DNA from 3 places in the Streptomyces sp. NPDC058257 genome. Region 2 is predicted to be linked to each of the others. Evidence: riboswitches for the same ligand, from Rfam matches in the RefSeq annotation. Region 2 holds a riboswitch; each other region holds the start of a gene.
The links. A riboswitch is a leader RNA that binds a small molecule or an ion and turns the genes downstream of it on or off. The one in region 2 is predicted to bind cobalamin.
Positions count from the first base shown of each region.

Region 1: it holds a riboswitch for cobalamin, as region 2 does, so the genes downstream of both, ACFVXC_RS28320 (cobalamin biosynthesis protein) here and metE (5-methyltetrahydropteroyltriglutamate--homocysteine S-methyltransferase) in region 2, are expected to answer to the same signal.
Region 3: it holds a riboswitch for cobalamin, as region 2 does, so the genes downstream of both, ACFVXC_RS26815 (ABC transporter substrate-binding protein) here and metE (5-methyltetrahydropteroyltriglutamate--homocysteine S-methyltransferase) in region 2, are expected to answer to the same signal.

Region 1 covers NZ_JBHVXJ010000013.1:172,505-178,765, forward strand. Annotated here, with positions in the region: gene ACFVXC_RS28310 (putative cobaltochelatase) at 1-948, opposite strand, end outside; gene ACFVXC_RS28315 (cobyric acid synthase) at 995-2,563, opposite strand; gene ACFVXC_RS28320 (cobalamin biosynthesis protein) at 2,563-3,501, opposite strand; cobalamin riboswitch at 3,623-3,766, opposite strand; gene ACFVXC_RS28325 (hypothetical protein) at 3,873-4,118, opposite strand; gene ACFVXC_RS28330 (anion permease) at 4,131-5,411, opposite strand; gene ACFVXC_RS28335 (GH25 family lysozyme) at 5,412-6,035, opposite strand.
Region 2 covers NZ_JBHVXJ010000007.1:31,129-37,389, reverse strand. Annotated here, with positions in the region: gene ACFVXC_RS18680 (energy-coupling factor ABC transporter ATP-binding protein) at 1-787, opposite strand, end outside; gene cbiQ (cobalt ECF transporter T component CbiQ) at 784-1,533, opposite strand; gene ACFVXC_RS18670 (energy-coupling factor ABC transporter substrate-binding protein) at 1,540-1,914, opposite strand; gene ACFVXC_RS18665 (energy-coupling factor ABC transporter permease) at 1,914-2,627, opposite strand; cobalamin riboswitch at 2,657-2,855, opposite strand; partial or broken gene ACFVXC_RS18660 (enoyl-CoA hydratase-related protein) at 2,949-3,160, opposite strand; gene ACFVXC_RS18655 (hypothetical protein) at 3,446-3,598, shown strand; cobalamin riboswitch at 3,592-3,810, shown strand; gene metE (5-methyltetrahydropteroyltriglutamate--homocysteine S-methyltransferase) at 3,981-6,261, shown strand, end outside.
Region 3 covers NZ_JBHVXJ010000012.1:112,643-118,903, reverse strand. Annotated here, with positions in the region: gene ACFVXC_RS26825 (ABC transporter ATP-binding protein) at 1-16, opposite strand, end outside; gene ACFVXC_RS26820 (FecCD family ABC transporter permease) at 55-1,062, opposite strand; gene ACFVXC_RS26815 (ABC transporter substrate-binding protein) at 1,209-2,249, opposite strand; cobalamin riboswitch at 2,315-2,501, opposite strand; gene ACFVXC_RS26810 (VOC family protein) at 2,571-3,065, opposite strand; gene ACFVXC_RS26805 (helix-turn-helix domain-containing protein) at 3,071-3,937, opposite strand; gene ACFVXC_RS26800 (haloacid dehalogenase-like hydrolase) at 4,174-5,316, shown strand; gene ACFVXC_RS26795 (DUF2252 domain-containing protein) at 5,379-6,261, opposite strand, start outside.

The sequences.
Region 1 (6,261 bases), on a different contig from region 2:
GTTGCGACGGCGCCGGTGCGGAAGCGCGAGAAGAGCGGCCTGCCGTACGTCCTCCGCGAGCACGTCCTCGCGCCCCGCCCAGGCGGCCAGAGCCGTCGCCGTACGCGCCATCACGATGTCGGCCCGCATGCCGTCGACCTCGAAGGCCGCGCAGGTCGCGGCGATCTGGCGCAACGCGCCGTCCCCGAGCCGCACGTGGGGAAGCAGCGCACGTGCCGCGACGATCCGGTCCCGCAGCGCGGACTCGTCCTCGTGCCACCGGGCGGCGAACCCTTCCGTGTCGTCGTCGTACGCGAGCCGTCGGCGCACCACCTCGACCCGCTGATCGGTCTCGCGCGACGCGGCGACCTCGACGGTGAGCCCGAACCGGTCGAGCAACTGCGGGCGCAGTTCGCCCTCTTCGGGGTTCATGGTGCCTACGAGCAGGAACCGCGCGGCATGCCGGACGGACACGCCCTCGCGCTCGACGTAGGAGGCGCCCATGGCGGCCGCGTCGAGCAGCAGGTCGACCAAGTGGTCGTGCAGCAGGTTGACTTCGTCGACGTAGAGGATGCCGCGGTGGGCGTCGGCGAGAAGACCCGGCTCGAAGGCCTTCACGCCCTCGGCGAGCGCCCGCTCGATGTCGAGAGCCCCTACGAGGCGGTCCTCGGAGGCCCCTACGGGCAGTTCGACCATCCGCGCGTCCCGCACCGAAGCGCCGCCGACGTCGTGCGGACCGTCGGGGCAGGCGGGGTCGGGGGCGGCCGGGTCACAGGAGAAGCGGCATCCGGCGACGACGGGCACCTGCGGCAGCAACGCCGAAAGGGCTCGCACGGCGGTGGACTTGGCAGTGCCCTTCTCCCCGCGCACGAGCACACCGCCGACGGCGGGCGAGACGGCGTTGAGCAGCAGGGCGAGCCGCAGGTCGTCCTGCCCGACGAGGGCGGTGAACGGATAGGGGGTACTCACAAGGCCTCCATTACGTGGTTCAGGGCGGGGCAGGGGGCGGCGGCTCTCACCCGTCCCCCTCCGCCGGTCGTGCGGGCGCCCCGGGTGCGATGAAGGGGAGGCCGGACGGGGCGCCGGTCTCGATCAGGCGGAGCAGCGCGTCCGTGTCCGCATGCTGCTCGATCAGGTCGCCGAGCAGGTCGAGCTGCTCCTCGCGCAGTGCGGCGAAGCTGGTGTCGGGCGCGGGCACGAAGCGGCGTCCGGCGGCGCGGGCGACCTCGGCCAGGAAGCGGCGCCGGAACGCGTCGCTCTCCAGCGAGCCGTGCCAGTGCGTGCCCCACACCTCGCCGACGCGGCAGCCGTCCAAGAAGGCCTCTCCGCCCAGGACTTCGGCGACGCCGTGATGGATCTCGTACCCCTCGACGGGTTCGCCGAGCGCCTCACCTACCGGCCGCGCGAGGGTCTTCTCGCGCGCGAACCGCACCCGCACGGGCAGCAGGCCGAGCCCGTCCACGGCCCCTGCCCGCGACTCGACGTCGTCCTCGATGTGCTCGCCGAGCACCTGGAAGCCCCCGCAGATCCCGAGCACGGGCCGCCCCTCGGCAGCGCGCCGCGCGATGGCGTCCGCGAGACCGCGCTCGCGCAGCCACTGAAGGGCGCGGACGGTGCCGCGCGTCCCCGGTACGACCACGAGATCGGCGTCGACCAGCTCGTCGGCGCGGTCCACGAACCGCACCACGACGCCGGGTTCGGCGGCCAGGGCGTCCACGTCCGTGAAGTTCGACATCAGCGGCAGGGCACAGACGGCGACCCGCAGCACGTCCTCACCGACCGGGGGAGCGACGACGGACTCCCGCACGGCGCCCCGCAGGGACACCCGAAGGCCGTCCTCCTCGTCGATGCCGAGGCCGTGCTGGAAGGGCAGCACACCGAACGTGCGCCGCCCGGTGAGCCCGTGCAGCATGTCGAGCCCGGGTTCGAGCAGCGAGACGTCGCCCCGGAACTTGTTGACGAGATAACCGGCGACCAGTTCCTGGTCCTCGGCGCTGAGTAGCGCGGTCGTACCGAAGAACGAGGCGAAGACGCCGCCGCGGTCGATGTCGCCGACCACGACGACCGGGAAGCGGGCGGCCCGCGCGATCCCCATGTTCACGATGTCCGTACGCCGCAGATTGATCTCGGCCGGACTGCCCGCGCCTTCGCAGATCACGGCGTCATAGCTGCCCCGAAGTTCTTCGAGGCATCCCACGACGGTGGAGAGCAGCTGTTCCTGGCGCCCACCGTGCAGTCCTCCCCCGGGGGACGACCCCCCGGACCCCCCGAAGAACCCGCGCGCGCTCATCTCGCCCACGGGCTTCCCCATGAGGACGACCTGGCTGCTGCGGTCACTGCCCGGCTTGAGCAGCACGGGGTTCATCAGCGCGCTCGGCTCGACCCGGGCGGCCTGCGCCTGCATGGCCTGGGCCCGCCCGATCTCGGCGCCTTCGCGTGTGACGAAGGAGTTGAGGGACATGTTCTGCGCCTTGAAGGGCGCGACGGAGACGCCCTCGCGGGCCAGCCACCGGCAGATCCCGGCGGTGATCACGCTCTTCCCCGCGTCGGACGTGGTCCCGGCAACGAGCAGCCCACCACTCATCAGGCCCTGCCTTTCCGCATAGTGCTCACCACGGCCGCGACCCCCAGGGCAAGCAGCCCCACCCGTCGCGAAAGCTTCACGGCCCGCTCGATGTCGGCGACTTCGACGTCCCGCCCGTCCCCGTTCAGGACAGGCCGGTGCTCGACCCGGCCTCCGTACGAGAGGGTCCCCCCGAGCCGTACCCCCAACGCCCCCGCGAAGGCGGTCTCGACGGGCCCCGCGTTGGGGCTCGGATGCTTGCCCGCGTCCGCGTGCCAGGCCTTCAGGGCTCCTCGTGGTGCGTCACCGGCGGCAGCCGCGAGCACCGCGGTGAGCCGGGCCCCGGGCCACCCCAGAACGTCGTCGAGCCGCGCGGAGGCCCACCCGTACCTCCGGTACTTCACCGACTTGTGCCCGACCATGGCGTCGAGCGTGTTCACGGCCCGGAAGGCGACAAGCCCGGGAACCCCGCCGAGCGCGCCCCACACCAGGGCGCCGACGACCGCGTCGGACGTGTTCTCGGCGACGGACTCGACCACGGCCCGCGCGATGCCATCGGCGTCGAGCGCCTGCGGATCCCGCCCGCACAGATGCGGAAGGCGCTCCCTGGCCACCTCGATGTCCCCGGCGGCGAGCGCACCGCCGACGGCCCGCGCCTCGCGGCCAAGGGAGGTCCCGCCGACCACGGCCCAGGTGGTGGCGGCGGTCAGCGCGAGGGATGCGGGGCGTGAGTCACGTACAAGGGAAGAGACGAGGGCGGCGGCACCGGCCGCGCCCCCGGCGCACACCACGGCATGCAGGGCGCCCCACCCGCGGTGGTCACGCCACAGCACACGCTCGACGGCTCCCGCGGCCCGGCCGAACGCGGCGACCGGATGCCCGCGGCGAGGATCGCCGAGGAACAGATCACCGAGGAGGCCGGCGGCGGCGCCGTACGCGAAGTCGCGATCGGCACGCATGGCTTCAGCCGGCCGTGGCGCGGAGGGGAGCGAGGGGCCCGGCCTGGACAGGCAGGGGCACAGAGACCGGCAACGGGCGGCCGCACATGGCGATATGTCCTCACTCAGGGTGTCCGCGCCCTGATTCGACGAGATCGGCGGCGAGAGTTCCTGGCTTCCGAGGAGTCGTCTCCTCGATGACAGTGGCGGGACCGCGCCGGATTCGCACCGGCTTCCTCTTCTGCCGCCGTAATGGCTCCGGCAGTCCACCACGCCCGCGAACGCCCGTCAACTTGCCGTTGACCTGGGGCGGGAGAGTGTGCCGAGGCCCACAGACAGAGGTGGGGTGCGGGACGCCGAAGCGTCCCGCGCCCCACCCGGAGCTGCGATCGTCAGGCGACGATCAGATAGATCCCGTACGCCACCGCCGCCGCGCAGAGCGCGAAGCACACGTACGCGCCCGTGCGCGCCGCCACCGGGGGCCCGCCCGCGGTGGCAGCGGTCGAAGTGGCGCCGGACGTCGCCGCCTCGCGCTTGGAGAGGCCGACGATGCCGAGGGTGAACAGGCCCACCAGGGCCACCGTCACCGCGAGGCTGACTCCGAACACGGAGCCGAGAGCTGCCCAGTCGATGTTCATGCTGACTTGTCCTTACACCGTGGCGGGCCGGGCGGGGTCCGCCACGGTGCCGGTCGGGGGCGGGGCCGGGATGGTGGCCTTGACGAGGTCGACGTCCGAGGTCGTCACGGCCGAGCCGGTGGGCGGCGGCGTGACGGCGGCGATCGCGGTGGTCACGACACCGGCGGGCTCGGCGGCCGGAGAGCCGCCGATCTCGTCGTCGGCGACGTTCGTGTGGTCGACGGCGTCGCGCCGGGACAGCGCCCAGATGACGGCGGCGCCGGTCACCAGGAGCGCGGCGGTCGCCGCGACGCCCCAGGGACCCTGCTTGGTGAGGAACTCGGCGCCCGCGCCGACCAGACCGGCGGCCGGGAGCGTGAGGCCCCAGGCGACGAACATGCGCGTCGCCGTGGACCAGCGGACCACACCGCCCTTGCGGCCGAGGCCCGCGCCCATCACGGCGCCCGAGCAGACCTGGGTGGTGGAGAGCGAGAAGCCGATGTGCGAGGAGGCCAGGATCGCGGTCGCGGCGCTGGTCTGGGCGGCGAAGCCCTGCTGCGGCGCGAGGTCCGTCAGACCCTTGCCCATCGTGCGGATGATGCGCCAGCCACCGAGGTAGGTGCCGAGGGCGATGGCGATGCCGGCCGAGACGATGACCCACATCGGGGGGTTGGCGCCCGGGTTCAGGACGCCGCCGGTGATCAGGGCGAGCGTGATGATGCCCATCGTCTTCTGCGCGTCGTTCGTGCCGTGCGCCAGCGAGACGAGGCCCGCGGAGGCGATCTGACCGGTGCGGTAGCCCTTGGCGGTCGCCTTGGTGTCGGTGTTGCGCCCGATGCGGTACGTCAGGCGCGTGGCCAGCGTCGCCGCGATGCCGGCGACGAGGGGCGCGGCGATCGCGGGGAGCAGGATCTTGGTGACGACGGTGCCGCCGTTGATCGACGACCAGCCCATTGACATGACCGCGGCGCCGATGAGGCCGCCGAAGAGCGCGTGGGAGGAACTGGAGGGCAGGCCCACCAGCCAGGTCAGGAGATTCCAGAGGATCGCGCCCACCAGGGCGGCGAAGATCACCTCTGTCTTCAGTCCGTCCTCGTTGACGATGCCGCCAGAGATCGTCTTGGCGACTTCGACCGACAGGAAAGCGCCGACGAGGTTCAGCACGGCGGACATGGCCACCGCCGTCTTGGGCTTGAGAGCGCCAGTCGAGATGGTGGTCGCCATCGCGTTGGCCGTGTCGTGGAAACCGTTCGTGAAGTCGAACACGAGAGCGGTAACGATCACGATCCCGAGGAGAAGCGTGATGTGTTCCATTTACCCAGGCTTCTGTTGGACGTCAGTGGCAAGTGGAACGTAGGCAAGCTGAGTGAACGGAAAGTGAACTGGGTCGGGCCGTGCGGTGACCCAATTCGGGGCGCTGCCAATCCGGTTCTGTCGTGGCCCTGACGAGGATCGCCCGGAGTGGCGTCGCGAGGCCTGGAACGTGAGCCTCCAGAGGCCTGGAATGCGGGCTTCCGAGGGTGTCCGGCAGTGCGTGGCCACCCTCGGGGCGGACCTCTTCAGCGGGATCGTCGAGCCGTTGAAGAGATTCTGATCACCCGGCAGCCTGCCGCCGTTGTCGTGCTGCCGGAAGGTCAGATACGACCAGCCCCTGGGCAGCGACCCCGAGGCCGACGACCAGCGCGCGAGCCACAGCGCGTGATGCGCCGCGAAGGCGCGGCTGCCGCCCGTCCGCTTGTTCCACCACCTGGCGGTCGTGCAGATCACGGGGCGCCGTCCCGTCTGCCGCGTCACCTCGTCGCTGAACGGCTTGATCCAGTGGACCACGCCCCGCTCGCCGACGCCGTGGCGCTTGCGCTCGCCGTACGGATTGTGCTCGATGCCGAGGGCCGACGGCAGCGTCAGGCCGACCGCGCTCCACCGTCCACCGTGCCTCATGAAGCACCGTCCACCGTGCCTCATGAAGCGGTGCCAGTCGACTCGCTTCTGGTGCGACGGGACGTCGTCCCCCTTCGGCCTGCCCGCCGCCGAAACCGGAATCTCGGCGAGGGCGGTCCATTCAAGGGGCAGAGCCGTTGCTGAGGCCGCGATGGCGCCCGCGCGGCGATGGGATGGTTTGTGGGCATGAGCCATATTTACCCCGAAGGTGCAACATGCAGGGCAA
Region 2 (6,261 bases):
ACGGCAGCCGAAGTCCCGCCTGCGCCAGGAGATCCCGTTGGGCGAGCATCTCCGCGACCGGCCCTGTGCGCACTCCCGAAGGGGTGAGCAGCGCCGCGTCGTCGGCCCAGCGGAGGGCCAGATCCACGTCGTGGGTGGCCATGACCACGGTCGTCCCCGCGTCCCGCAGTCCTTGCAGGGTGGTCAGGAGCCGCTCCTGGCCGTCCGGGTCGAGTCCGGCGGTCGGCTCGTCGAGGATCAGTACGCGGGGGCGCATCGCCACGGCACCCGCGATGGCCGTCCGCTTGCGCTGGCCGTAGGAGAGCAGATGGGTGGGGCGGTCCGCCAGGGCGCCGATGTCGAGCGCGGCGAGCGCCTCGGCGACCCGCGCCCGGACTTCGGCGTCGGGCAGCCCGAGGTTCAGCGGTCCGAAGGACACGTCCTGCTCCACCGAGGCGGCGAACAGCTGGTCGTCGGGGTCCTGGACGACCAACTGGACGGTGGTGCGCAACCGGGTCAGACCCAGGCGGTCGTACGTCACGGGGACACCCGCGACGCTCAACCCGCCCTGGTCCGGGCGGAGTCCGCCGCTCAGCAGCCGCATGAGGGTGGTCTTGCCGCTGCCGTTGCGCCCGAGCAGCGCGAGAGCGCGTCCCTCGGTGACATCGAAGTCGAGGCCGCTGAGCACGGTCGGCCCCTCTTCGTACGCGTAGGAAGCAGCGCGCAGAGCGACCAAGGACGCGCCCGGCTCTCGCTCGCGAGGAGCACTCGGCTCGCTCGGGTCGCTCAGGTCGCTCGGGTCGCTCATGGAAGGAGCCTCTCCAGTACGAGGGTGAGGACCGCGAGGCCCGTGAGGAGTGCCGCGCTGGCAGCCACGAACCCGCGGGAGATCCGGGCTTCGGGCACAAGGACGCGCAGGGTTCCGTCGTAGCCGCGTCCGGCGAGCCCGGCCTGCAACCGGGTCGCCCGGTCGAAGGCCCGCACGAACGCGGTGGCCCCCAGGGAGCCGAGTGAGCGCCAGGTGGCGGCCCGGGTGGTGTGGCCGAGCCGAGCGGCCTGCGCCTGCCGGATCCGGCTCATGGAGTCCAGGAGCAGGAAGCTCATCCGGTACATGACCAGGGCCACGTCCACGACCGGCGCCGGAACGCCCGCCTTCACCAGACGGGGCAGCAGATCCGACATCGGCGTGGTGAAGGCGAACAGCAGGACGCCGAGCGAGGCCGCCGACGTGCGCAGGAGCAGACCGCCCGCTCGCGCGGGACCGCCGTCGGCGAGCGTGACGAACCCTTCGGTTCCGCCGAGTTGGACGACCAGGGTCAGGGCTCCGGTGACGGTGAAGCCGAGCGGTACGCGGTAGGCCCGCCACAGTTTGCGCGGCGGCACACCGGCGGGCCCGAGCAGCACGGCGAGCGCCACGATCAGCACCAGGGCGGCGCCGGGCCACGGCGGCAGCGAGACGGCGAGGACAGTGAGGCCGAGCCCGAGAACGGCCTTGTCCACGGGGTGGCGGCGGCGCCAGCGACTGCTGTGCGCCGCCGCGTCGATGGGCAGCACGCGGGCTCAGACCTGCTCGGTCTCGGGCCGGGCGCCCCCCGCGTCGGTGGTCCGCTCCGCGGATGCTTCCTGTTCCCGTGCGATGTCCGCGCCCTGGCGGCGCCCCTTGCGCAGACCGAAGTAGTACGCGAGGACGCCCGCGCCGAGTGCCGCCTGCAGGGCGAAGAGCGCCGACTCGATCTCCCCGGAAGGGGGTTCGTACAGCGGCGAGAACCAGGGCTCGTAGTCCGGCTTGATCTCGGTGATCGCGGTCTCGGCCTGGGCGTCCGCCCCTGCGAACGGTTCCTTTTCGTCGTCGCCGAGGCCGAGGGCCACCGGCAGGACCGCGAGCGCGGCGACGATGACGAGGAGCACAATGTTGATCTTCGCGTTCCGGCTCATCAGGCGCTGGCCCCCGTCTCCGTCTTCTTCGCGGTCGCTGCCGACTGCTTGCCCTGCAGCAGTACGCCGAGCCGCGTGAGTTCGCCCTTGCTGGACTGCACGAGCAACCGCATCACCAGGACGGTGAGGAGTCCCTCGCTGACGGCCAGCGGGATCTGCGTGACGGCGAAGATGCCGCCGAACTTGCCCAGGGCGCCGAGGAATCCGCTGCTCGGGTCCGGGAACGCCAGGGCCAGCTGGACGCTGGTGACGCAGTACGTGGAGAGGTCGGCGACGAACGCGCCGAAGAACACGGCGACCATGAGCGGCACGTCGTACCGCTTCAGGAGCCGGTAGACCGCGTATCCGGCCCATGGCCCGACGATCGCCATGGAGAACACGTTGGCGCCGAGCGTGGTGAGCCCACCGTGGGCGAGCAGCAGGGCCTGGAAGAGCAGCGTGATGGTGCCGAGCACCGCCATGATCGGCGGCCGGAACAGGATCGCGCCGAGCCCGGTGCCCGTCGGATGCGAGCAACTGCCCGTGACGGAAGGGATTTTCAGCGCGGAAAGGACAAAGGTGAAGGCTCCGGAGGCGCCCAGGAGCAGGGTGCTCTCGGGGTGCTCCTTGACTTCACGGGTCAGGGAGCGGACTCCGTGGACGACGAACGGCGCGGACGCTACGCCCCAGGCGATCGCGTGCGCCGGTGGGAGGAAACCCTCGGCTATGTGCATGGCTAAGCAGACCCTCTCCAGCACCTCGTGGATGGACAACGCGCCTTGGCCGGTCTCCTGGCTGACGGGTCATACCGACCGGTCTCCGCCTTCCCGGATGCGTTCGCACCCAGTGGCTGCCGCGAGGGCTGGAGCCGGACTTCCCGATCACAGTGGCGAGGGCCGCACCGGCATCACACCGGATTTCCCGTTCACCAAGGCGTGGTGACCATAGTGCGCGACCGAGTTTCCTGACAACTTGCGGGACGGCCGCGGCTGTGGCGCACGGGGACGCGCACGACCAGGGGCGTACGCCCCTGGTCGGACCTCAGGCCCAAGACCTCATGAATGCGTGAAACCGGCCGGTCGCTTGTCGACGAAAGCGGACATGCCCTCCTTCTGATCAGCGGTCGCGAACACGGCGTGGAAGAGGCGGCGTTCGAAGCGGACGCCCTCCGCGAGGGTCGTCTCGAATCCCGGGACACGGCTTCCTTCGCCATCATCGCCACGGGCGGGGACATCCCCGCGACGGTCTCGGCGACGGCGAGGGCCTCGCTGCCCGGTGCGTCCAGGGCCCGCATCCCGGCCGCCGTCACGGCCGCGTGAGCGCTGCGCGCGTCGGCCACGTCGATGGTCGAGGAGTCGAGGAGTTAGGGCACGAAGGTGCTGCTGTTCTCATCGATCGCCGGCCACGGTCCAGTGGCGGCACCGCCCGCAGCTTGTCGTCGAAGCCGTCGTCGAGAACACCGCCGCGAAGAGGGCGGTCTTCGCCCCCCCCTGGAAGAGGTCGTCAGGACCCCGAGGCGGTCCTGGCCACCAACACCTCCTCCATCCCTGCCATGCGTCCGGGCATGGCGCCCCGGCGTGCCGACCGCGTCCTCGGGCTGCACTTCTTCCCCTTCTCACGTCCCCCGCTCCGTGGATCCGTGTCTCACCTCACGGTCCGGAATGTGATCAGTACTGCCCAAGACGCCGACCACCCCTTAGCCTGACCAGTGCAGCTGGTTCGCCCTGCCCGCCAGGCAGACGCGTCGCAAGAGGGAACCCGGTGGGAATCCGGGACTGCCCCGCAGCGGTGAGTGGGAACGACCGCCGTCATACGCACTGGATCCGAGCGCGGATCCGGGAAGCGACGGCCAGTAGGAACCTGCCTCGGCAGGTGTGCCCGCGAGTCCGAAGACCTGCCCGCTGCCCGTACGTGACCCCTCATGTGCGGACATCCCGGTGACCTCGTGGGCGGGTCGGCGTACAGATCAGGTGGAGTACCGCAGCACCGCGCCGATGGCGCGCGTTCGCTCCGCCCGGTTCGTCACCCCTTCGCGTCCGTGTCCCGTCTCCGGGATCTCAAGGAGTCATCTCGCGAAGGAGATTTCCGTGACACCGAAGTCCGCAGCCGCGGCAGCACGGTCCACCGTGTACGGCTACCCCCGCCAGGGCCCCAACCGGGAACTGAAGAAGGCCGTCGAGGGCTACTGGAAGGGCCGTGTCACCGCTGACGCCCTCCGGGAGACCGCGGCGCAGCTGCGCCGGTCCACCTGGCAGCATCTGGCCGCCGCCGGCATCCATGAGGTGCCGACCGGTGACTTCTCGTACTACGACCACGTCCTCGACACCAGCGTCATGGTCGGCGCCGTCCCCCAGCGACACCGCGAGGCTGTCGACACCGCCCCTTCCCCAAGCGCTCGGCTTCGCTATAGCGGGGGATGCCCCATCGACGTCTACTTCGCGATGGCCCGCGGTACCCAGGACGTGGCGCCGCTCGAGATGACCAAGTGGTTCGACACCAACTACCACTACCTCGTGCCGGAACTCGGCCCCGACACCGTCTTCACCGCCGACTCCGCCAAGCAGGTCACCGAGCTGGGGGAAGCCCTCGCGCTCGGCCTCGCGGCCCGTCCGGTCCTCGTCGGCCCGGTCACCTATCTGCTGCTCGCCAAGCCCGCGCCCGGCGTCGCGGCCGACTTCGAGCCGCTCACGCTCCTCGACCGCCTGCTGCCCGTGTACGCCGAGGTCATCGCCGACCTGCGCGCGGCGGGCGCGGAGTGGGTGCAGCTCGACGAGCCCGCCCTGGTGCAGGACCGTACCCCGGCCGAGCTCAACGCCGCCGCCCGCGCCTATCGCGACCTCGGCGCCCTCACCGACCGCCCGAAGCTGCTTGTCGCCTCGTACTTCGGCCGACTCGGCGAGGCGCTGCCCGTGCTCGCCAAGGCGCCGGTCGAGGGCATCGCCCTCGACTTCACCGAGGCCGCGGCCAGTCAGCTCGAGGATCTCGCCGCCGTCGGCGGTCTGCCCGGCAAGCGTCTGGTCGCGGGCGTCGTGAACGGCCGCAACATCTGGATCAACGACCTGGAGAAGTCCCTCTCCACGCTGGGCACGCTCCTGGGTCTCGCCGACCGGGTCGACGTCTCGGCGTCCTGCTCCCTCCTCCACGTCCCGCTGGACTCGACCGCCGAACGGGACATCGACCCGCAGATCGGCCGCTGGCTGGCCTTCGCGCACCAGAAGACAGCCGAGATCGCCACCCTGGCCCGCGGCCTGGCCCAGGGGACGGGCGCCATCACAGCCGAACTCTCCGCCAATCGCGCCGACTTGGCGTCCCGTTCGGGCTCGGCGCTCACCCACGATCCAGCCGTACGCTCCCGCGTCGCCGCCGTCACAGGCGCCGATGCCCGTCGCGCGCACGCCTACCCGGAGCGTGCGGCGGCCCAGCGGACCCGCCTGGGCCTCCCCCAACTGCCCACGACCACCATCGGGTCCTTCCCCCAGACCACCGAACTGCGCACAGCCCGGGCCGACCTGCGTGCCGGACGCATCGACACGGCCGGTTACGAGGAACGCATCAGGAACGAGATCCGCGAGGTGCTCGCCTTCCAGGAGAAGGCGGGTATCGACGTCCTGGTGCACGGTGAGCCGGAACGCAACGACATGGTGCAGTACTTCGCCGAGCAGCTCACCGGCTACCTCGCCACTCAGCACGGCTGGGTCCAGTCGTACGGCACCCGCTATGTGCGACCGCCGGTCCTGGCGGGCGACATCTCGCGGCCCGAACCGATGACGGTGCGCTGGACCTCCTACGCCAACTCCCTCACCGACCGCCCCGTCAAGGGCATGCTCACCGGCCCGGTCACCATGCTCGCCTGGTCCTTCGTCCGCGACGACCAGCCGCTGGGCGACACGGCGCGCCAGGTCGCCCTCGCCCTGCGCGACGAGGTCAACGACCTTGAGACGGCGGGCACTTCGGTAATCCAGGTCGATGAGCCCGCGCTGCGCGAGACGCTGCCGCTGCGCGCCACCGACCGTCCCGCCTACCTGGACTGGGCCACCGAGTCGTTCCGCCTCACCACCAGCGGCGTACGCCCGGACACCCAGATCCACACGCACATGTGCTACGCCGAGTTCGGCGACATCGTCCAGGCCATCGACGACCTCGACGCCGACGTCATCAGCCTGGAAGCCGCCCGCTCGCACATGCAGGTGGCCCGCGAACTCGCCGCGCACGGCTACCCGCGCGAGGCGGGCCCCGGCGTCTACGACATCCACTCCCCGCGCGTCCCCAGCGCAGAGGAGGCAGCGGCCCTGCTGCGCAAGGGTCTTGAGGCCATCCCCGCAGAGCGCCTGTGGGTGAACCCCGACTGCGGCCTCAAGACCCGCGGCT
Region 3 (6,261 bases), on a different contig from region 2:
TGACGTCGTCGGTCATGTCGTCGGTCATGTCGTGGCTCACGTCGGTCACGTCGGTCACGTCGCCCTTCGCGTGCGGTAGAGGACCAGGACGAATGCCGGTACGCCGATCAGGGACGTCACCACGCCCACCGGGACCTCCTGCGGGTCCAGGACCGTACGCGCAAGCGTGTCCACCCACACCAGGAACACCGCGCCCGCGAGCGCCGTGACCGGGAGCAGCCGCGCGTGCCCGGAGCCGACCAGGGCGCGGGCCGCGTGCGGCAGGACCAGGCCGACGAAGCCGATGGCACCCGCGCTGCTGACCAGCGCCGCCGTGAGCAGGGCCGTGGTGGAGAGCAGCAGGAGGCGGGTGCGGGCCACGTGGACTCCCAGCGTCGCCGCCGCGTCCTGGCCGAACACGAACGCGTCCAGGGTGCGGGCATGCGCCAGGCAGATCACGAGCGCGACGACGAGCACCGCCCCGCACAGCCAGACGTCCGTCCAGCCCACCCCGCTCAACGAGCCGAGCAGCCAGAACAGGACACCCCGCGTCGTCTCCGCGTCGCCCGCCGTAAGGATCACGAAGGAAGTGAGCGCGGAGAAGAGCTGCATCGCCGCCACCCCGGAAAGCACCACCCTGTCGGTGCTCCCGCCCAGGGTGTGGCTGAGCAGCAGGACGAGGGCGAACGAGCAGAGGGCCCCCACGAAAGCCCCCGCTGAGATCGACACCACTCCCCCGCCGACCCCCAGGACGACGATCGCGACCGCCCCCGTGGAAGCGCCCGAGGAGACACCGAGCACGAAGGGGTCGGCCAGCGGATTGCGCAGGAGGGACTGGAGGACCGTTCCGCACACCGCGAGGCCCGCGCCGCAGACCGCCGCGAGAAGCGTGCGCGGCATGCGCAGGTTCCAGACGATGCCGTCCCGGATCGGCGTCAGCGTCGCCTCGCCCCAGCCGAGGTGGGCCGCCACCGCCGACCACACGTCCGGTACGGAGATGTCGGCGGGGCCGATCGTGACGGCCACCGCCACGGAGAGGGCGAGGGCGGCGAATCCCGACGTCCAGAGCAGGACGCGGCGCACACCGCCCGCGACGCCGACACGGGAACCGACGCCAGCGCCGACACCGACACCGACACCGACACCGACACCGACACCGGAACGGGCACCGACACCGGAACGGGCACGGGAACGGGAACGGGCACGGGCGCCGAAACCGGCGCCGCCCCTCACTTGTCGAGCCCGAACTCGCGCAACGCGTCGGCGACTTGCTCCACGCCGTCCACCGTACGGATCGTCGGGTTCATGGCCTGGCCGCTCAGCAGCACGTACCGCTTCTTCTTCACCGCGGTCAGGTTCTTGGTGACCGGGTTGGACTCCAGGAACTCGATCTTCTTCTTCGCGCTCTCGGCCGTCTGCGACTTGCGGGTGAGGTCGCCGATGACCAGGACGTCCGGGTCGCGGTCCGCCACCGTCTCCCAGTTGATCTGGGGCCACTCCTCGCGGGTGTCGTCGAAGACGTTCTCCGTGCCGAGCTCGCGGGTGATGATGCCCGGCGCTCCGCAGCAGCCCGCGATGTAGGGGGCGTCGGAGTTGGCGAACCAGTAGAGGAGGGTCGTGTCGGACGCGTCGATCTCCTTCGTGGCCTTCGCCACCCGGCCCTTGAGCTCCGTGATCAGGCGTTCGCCGCGCTTCTCGACCCCGAAGGCCTTGGCCAGGTCCCGCACCTCGCCGTACACCGTGTCCATGGTCAGCGTCTTGACCCGCTTGCCGTCACCGTCGCCGCTGTTGTCCTTGCCCGCGCAGTCGGACGGTGAGACGTAGGCGGGTACGCCCAGTTCGGCGAACTTGGCGCGGTCCGCGACGCCGCCCTTGCTGACCGTCGCCAGGAAGGACGCGGTGACGAAGTCCGGTTCCTTGGCGAGGACCTTCTCGAAGGAGGGGTAGCTGTCGGCGATCCGGGGCACCTTGGCGTTGTCCTTCTCCAGGCCCTTGAGCACCGGGTCCGTCCAGGTCCCGGTGCCGACCATGCGGTCCGCGAGGCCGAGGGAGAGCAGGATCTCGGTGGAGCCCTGGTCGAGGGAGACCGCCCGCTGCGGCGGCGCCTTGATCTCCGCCTTCTTGCCGCAGGAGGTCAGGGTCAGTGGATAGCCGTCGGCCTTCTTGTCCGTGGTGGAGGAAGCAGGCGAGCCGCCGCAGGAGGTCAGAGTGACGACCAGAGCCGCACTGAGGAGGACGGGTATACGTACACGACGGGCTGTGGAGGACACACGATCCCTTGAGTCTCACGGCTCATACGCGGAGCCTGGCCTGCTTCGTCACCTCCGCCGCTCGGTGCGCGGGCGAAGGCGCCAGCAGGTCTTCGGACTCGGGGATCGGCCGGACGGGGCGCCTTCCCAGGCGTCCGTGGACGCCCAGTGGCCGTGGCCCCGCCCGTACCCCCTCACCGCTGCGCGTCAGTTCCGGATTCGCACCGGATTCCCTGGCCCTGGTGTGGGTCGACTGGCGTCCGCAAGCTATCACGCGAGGCCAGGACGCCCGTCAGAATGCCTGGTCAGGACACCCGTCAGAATGCCTGGTCAGAATGGCAGTCAGGACGCCTGGTCGGGCCTGGGTGCGCCGCGGTAGGTGCCGAAGGACCACTTGTTGCCCTCGGGGTCGGCGATCGCGAACTCCCGGCTGCCGTACGGCAGGTCCTCGATCTCGCGGATGATCTCCACTCCGGCGGCGCTGAGCCGCTGGTAGAGGTCGTCCACGTGATCGGTGACGACGTACGCCCCGAAGGTGCCCGGCTTCAGGCACCATTCCTGCGACTTCTCGTCGTACGAGCCGAGCATCACGGCGCCGCCCTCGGGCCAGTCGAGCTCGGCGTGGGCCACGCGGTCGCCGTCCTCGTAGACGGCGGTGCGCAGGAAGCCGACCGTGCCGACCAGGAAGTCGATCAGGGCGGGGGCGTCGTTGGCCTGGAGCGACGGCCAGACATCGGGGGCACGCCCGGCCGAAGCGGAGGCGGACCGGGGCTGGGGCTGGGACTGGGGCTGGGACTGGGGCTGGGACTGGGGCTGCTGCTTCTCGTTGGTGTCCATGAGTCCTACTCTTCGCCCCCGCCATGGCTCCCGGCTTGGATATTCCGGCACTCTTCGGCCAGCCAGCCGCTGGGGCTCACCCCGGTGTACTGCCGGAAGTCCCGTACCAGGTGGGAGTGGTCGTAATAGCCGCAGTCGGCGGCGACTCGGGCCAGGTCGGGGGCGCCGCCCGAGGCGACAGGGCGTACGACGGCGTCGCGGGCGCGCTGGAAGCGCATCAGACGGCCCGCCTGCTTGGGGCTCAGGCCCGTCTCGGCACGGAAGAGCGTGGTCAGGCGGCGTTCACTGAGCGCCACGTGCCGGGAGAGGCCGCGCAGGGTGCCGACGCCCCGGTGCCGGGCCAGCCAGGCCCAGGCCTCGGCGACCTCGGGCCGTACGGCTGCGTCCGCGTCGGCGTCGGCCACGCGCTGCCTCAGGTAGCCGGACAGGGAGGCGAATCGCTCCTCCCACCCACCCTGCTCGCACAGCAGCTCCCGTACGTCGACGGCGCGGCGCCCCATCACCTGCGCGCCGGACGTCACCAGGCCACCGGTCAGCTCCGAGGCCGGTACGCCGAACAGGGCGCGGGCGGCGAGCGGATGCACGGCGAGCTGGATGCCCGCCTCGTGCTCGGGCCGCACGACGTACGCCGGGGACTGGTGCAGGCCGCCCAGGACGATGTCCGTGCGGATGGCATCGGGGCCGACCGCCTGCTCGGGGCTGAGGCCGGTGGCGACGGGGCCGTCCAGCGAGAAGATCAGCGTCAGATACGGGGACGGCAGGCCGCGGTGCAGGCCGGGCCGCTCACCCGCCGTGCGGTAGCCGACGGCGGACACGACCATGCCGTCGAGCCGCGGAGCGGCCCGCACGAACTCGCGGGAGACGGTCTCCATGCACACCAGTATGCGATGAGCGCCGCTGGGAAGCAGGCCCGCGAGCGGGCCGGAGCGCACCTGAGCAAGCCCGAGCGGCCCGGCAGGTGTCCGATGCCACTACGTCACTACCCGCCCACGGCCGACCCATGCCCGTTCCGTCCGGTGATGTCGATCATGGGAATCCGCTGCCCCACCCCATACGATGACCCGCCGCTCCGGACGGGGCGCAGACCGCTCTCAGGGGGCACAGAACCATGGCAGTAAAGGCAAAGGAAAAGCTGGCCGTACTCGGCACGGCGGGCGCGCTCACCGCGGCCGTTCTCGCGGGCACGGCTCTCTGGCCGAGCACGGACGCGACGGCCGCGGACGCCTCGGCGAGAACCGCCGCGAAGACCTCCAAGGCCACGGCCGAGCTGAAGCACTGGCCCGAGCCGGTCGCGAAGAAGCTGGGCAAGGTCATCGCGAAGAACGAGCACAAGGGCGCGTACGCCGTCTTCGACGCGGACAACACGACGTACCGCAACGACCTGGAGGAGTCCCTCCTGCCCTTCCTGGAGATGAAGGGGGTGCTGACCCGCAAGTCGATGGACCCGTCGCTGAAGACCATCCCCTTCAAGGACACGGCGAAGCACAAGGAGAGCCTCTACAGCTACTACATTCGGCTCTGTGAGATCGACGACCAGGTCTCCTACCCGTGGGCCGCGCAGATCTTCTCCGGTTTCACGCTGAAGGAGCTCAAGGGATACGTCGACGAGCTCCTGGCCTACGACAAGCCCATCCCCGCCGAGTACTACGAGGACGGGAAGCTGACGAAGACCGAGGTCAAGAAGCCCGAGTTCTTCACCGGCATGCAGGAGCTCTACAACTCGCTGCAAGGGCACGGCATCGAGGTGTACGTCGTCAGCGCGGCCAGCGAGGACCTGGTGCGGATGGTCCTCGCCGACCCCAAGTACGGCTACAACGTGAAGCCCGAGAACGTCATCGGCGTCGGCCTGCAGCTCAAGGACCGCAAGACGGGCAAGATCACCAGCTCCCGCAAGGAGATCGCGGAGGGCCGCTTCGACGAGAAGAAGCTGGCCAAGCGCGAGCTGACGCCGAACCTGTGGGCGCCGCTGACCTGGTACCAGGGCAAGCCCGCGGCCATCAGCACGTACATCGACGAGTGGAAGAAGCCCGTCCTGGCGGCGGGCGACACCCCGGTGAGCGACGGCCCGATGCTGTTCCACTCGGCGGACGTGGCGCACGGCGGGGCGCGGGTCTGGGTCAACCGCAAGGACTCGTACATGAAGCAGCTGAACGAGATGAAGCAGAAGAACGCCGACCGGCAGCGGGAGCTCGGCCAGAAGGTGACCGCGGACAAGCGGTGGCTGACGGTGGTCCCGGACGAGATCCGCTAGGCCCAGGGTCGATCAGGGGCGGTGGGGGCACTCCCGCGGGCGCGGCGAAGGCGCCACCGCCCTTAGAGCGGCCTGGGATCCTCGGCGTGCACCACCCCCGAGGCGATCGCCTCCGTCAGCGCCGCGTGGTCCTCGGCGTTCTGCACGGCATAGCGCAGCGCGAAGTCCGCGATCGCCCGGTCGAACGTGTCGGAGCCGCCCAGGTAGGCGGCTATGGCCACACGGTCGCCGGAGCGGGCGTGGGCGCGGGCCAGAGCCGTGCCGCAGAGCCGGGCGTAGGAGCGCAGCTCCGAGGGGGACATGGCCTCTACGTCCGCCGAGCCCTTCATGTCGCGGAGCTGGCGCCAGTAGTACGAGCGGCCCTGGGGGCCCGTCATCCAGCCGAGGAAGATGTCGCTCGCCGCCTGGAGCAGGCGCTGGCCGGCGACCACGCGGTGTCCTGGATGGGCGTACGGTCCTGCCGGAAGGTGCTCCTCCAGGACCGAGCGGACCGCCTCCTTGATCTGGAGGAAGAGCGGGTCGTCGGCGTCGCGCCCGGCGAGGAGCACGATGAAGCAGCGGGTGCCGACGCTGCCCACGCCCACCACTTTCCGCGCCGCGTCCACGAAGTGGTAGCGGTCGAGGAGGAGTCGGCGCTCCTCGGCGAGCGTGGAGCGGTAGTCGCCGAAGATCTTGCGCACGGCCGCGAGGTCCGGGGCGCGCGCCGGTTCGAGGAACGGCGGGTCGTGGATGATGCGGCGGACGCCTGGAGCCCCGTCCACCTCCTCCGTCAGCTTGCCGAGCGCCCGCAGGCTCGTACGGCGGCGGGCCCGGTCGAGGGTGGCCGCCGCGCGCTCGCGGTGGCGGTCGGAGCGGATGAGGGGCAACAGGTCCTGCGCGTCCGTCCGTTCGTACCAGACGGCCAGTTCGCCCAGACCCGCCAGACGCCTCATCGACGCGCGGTAA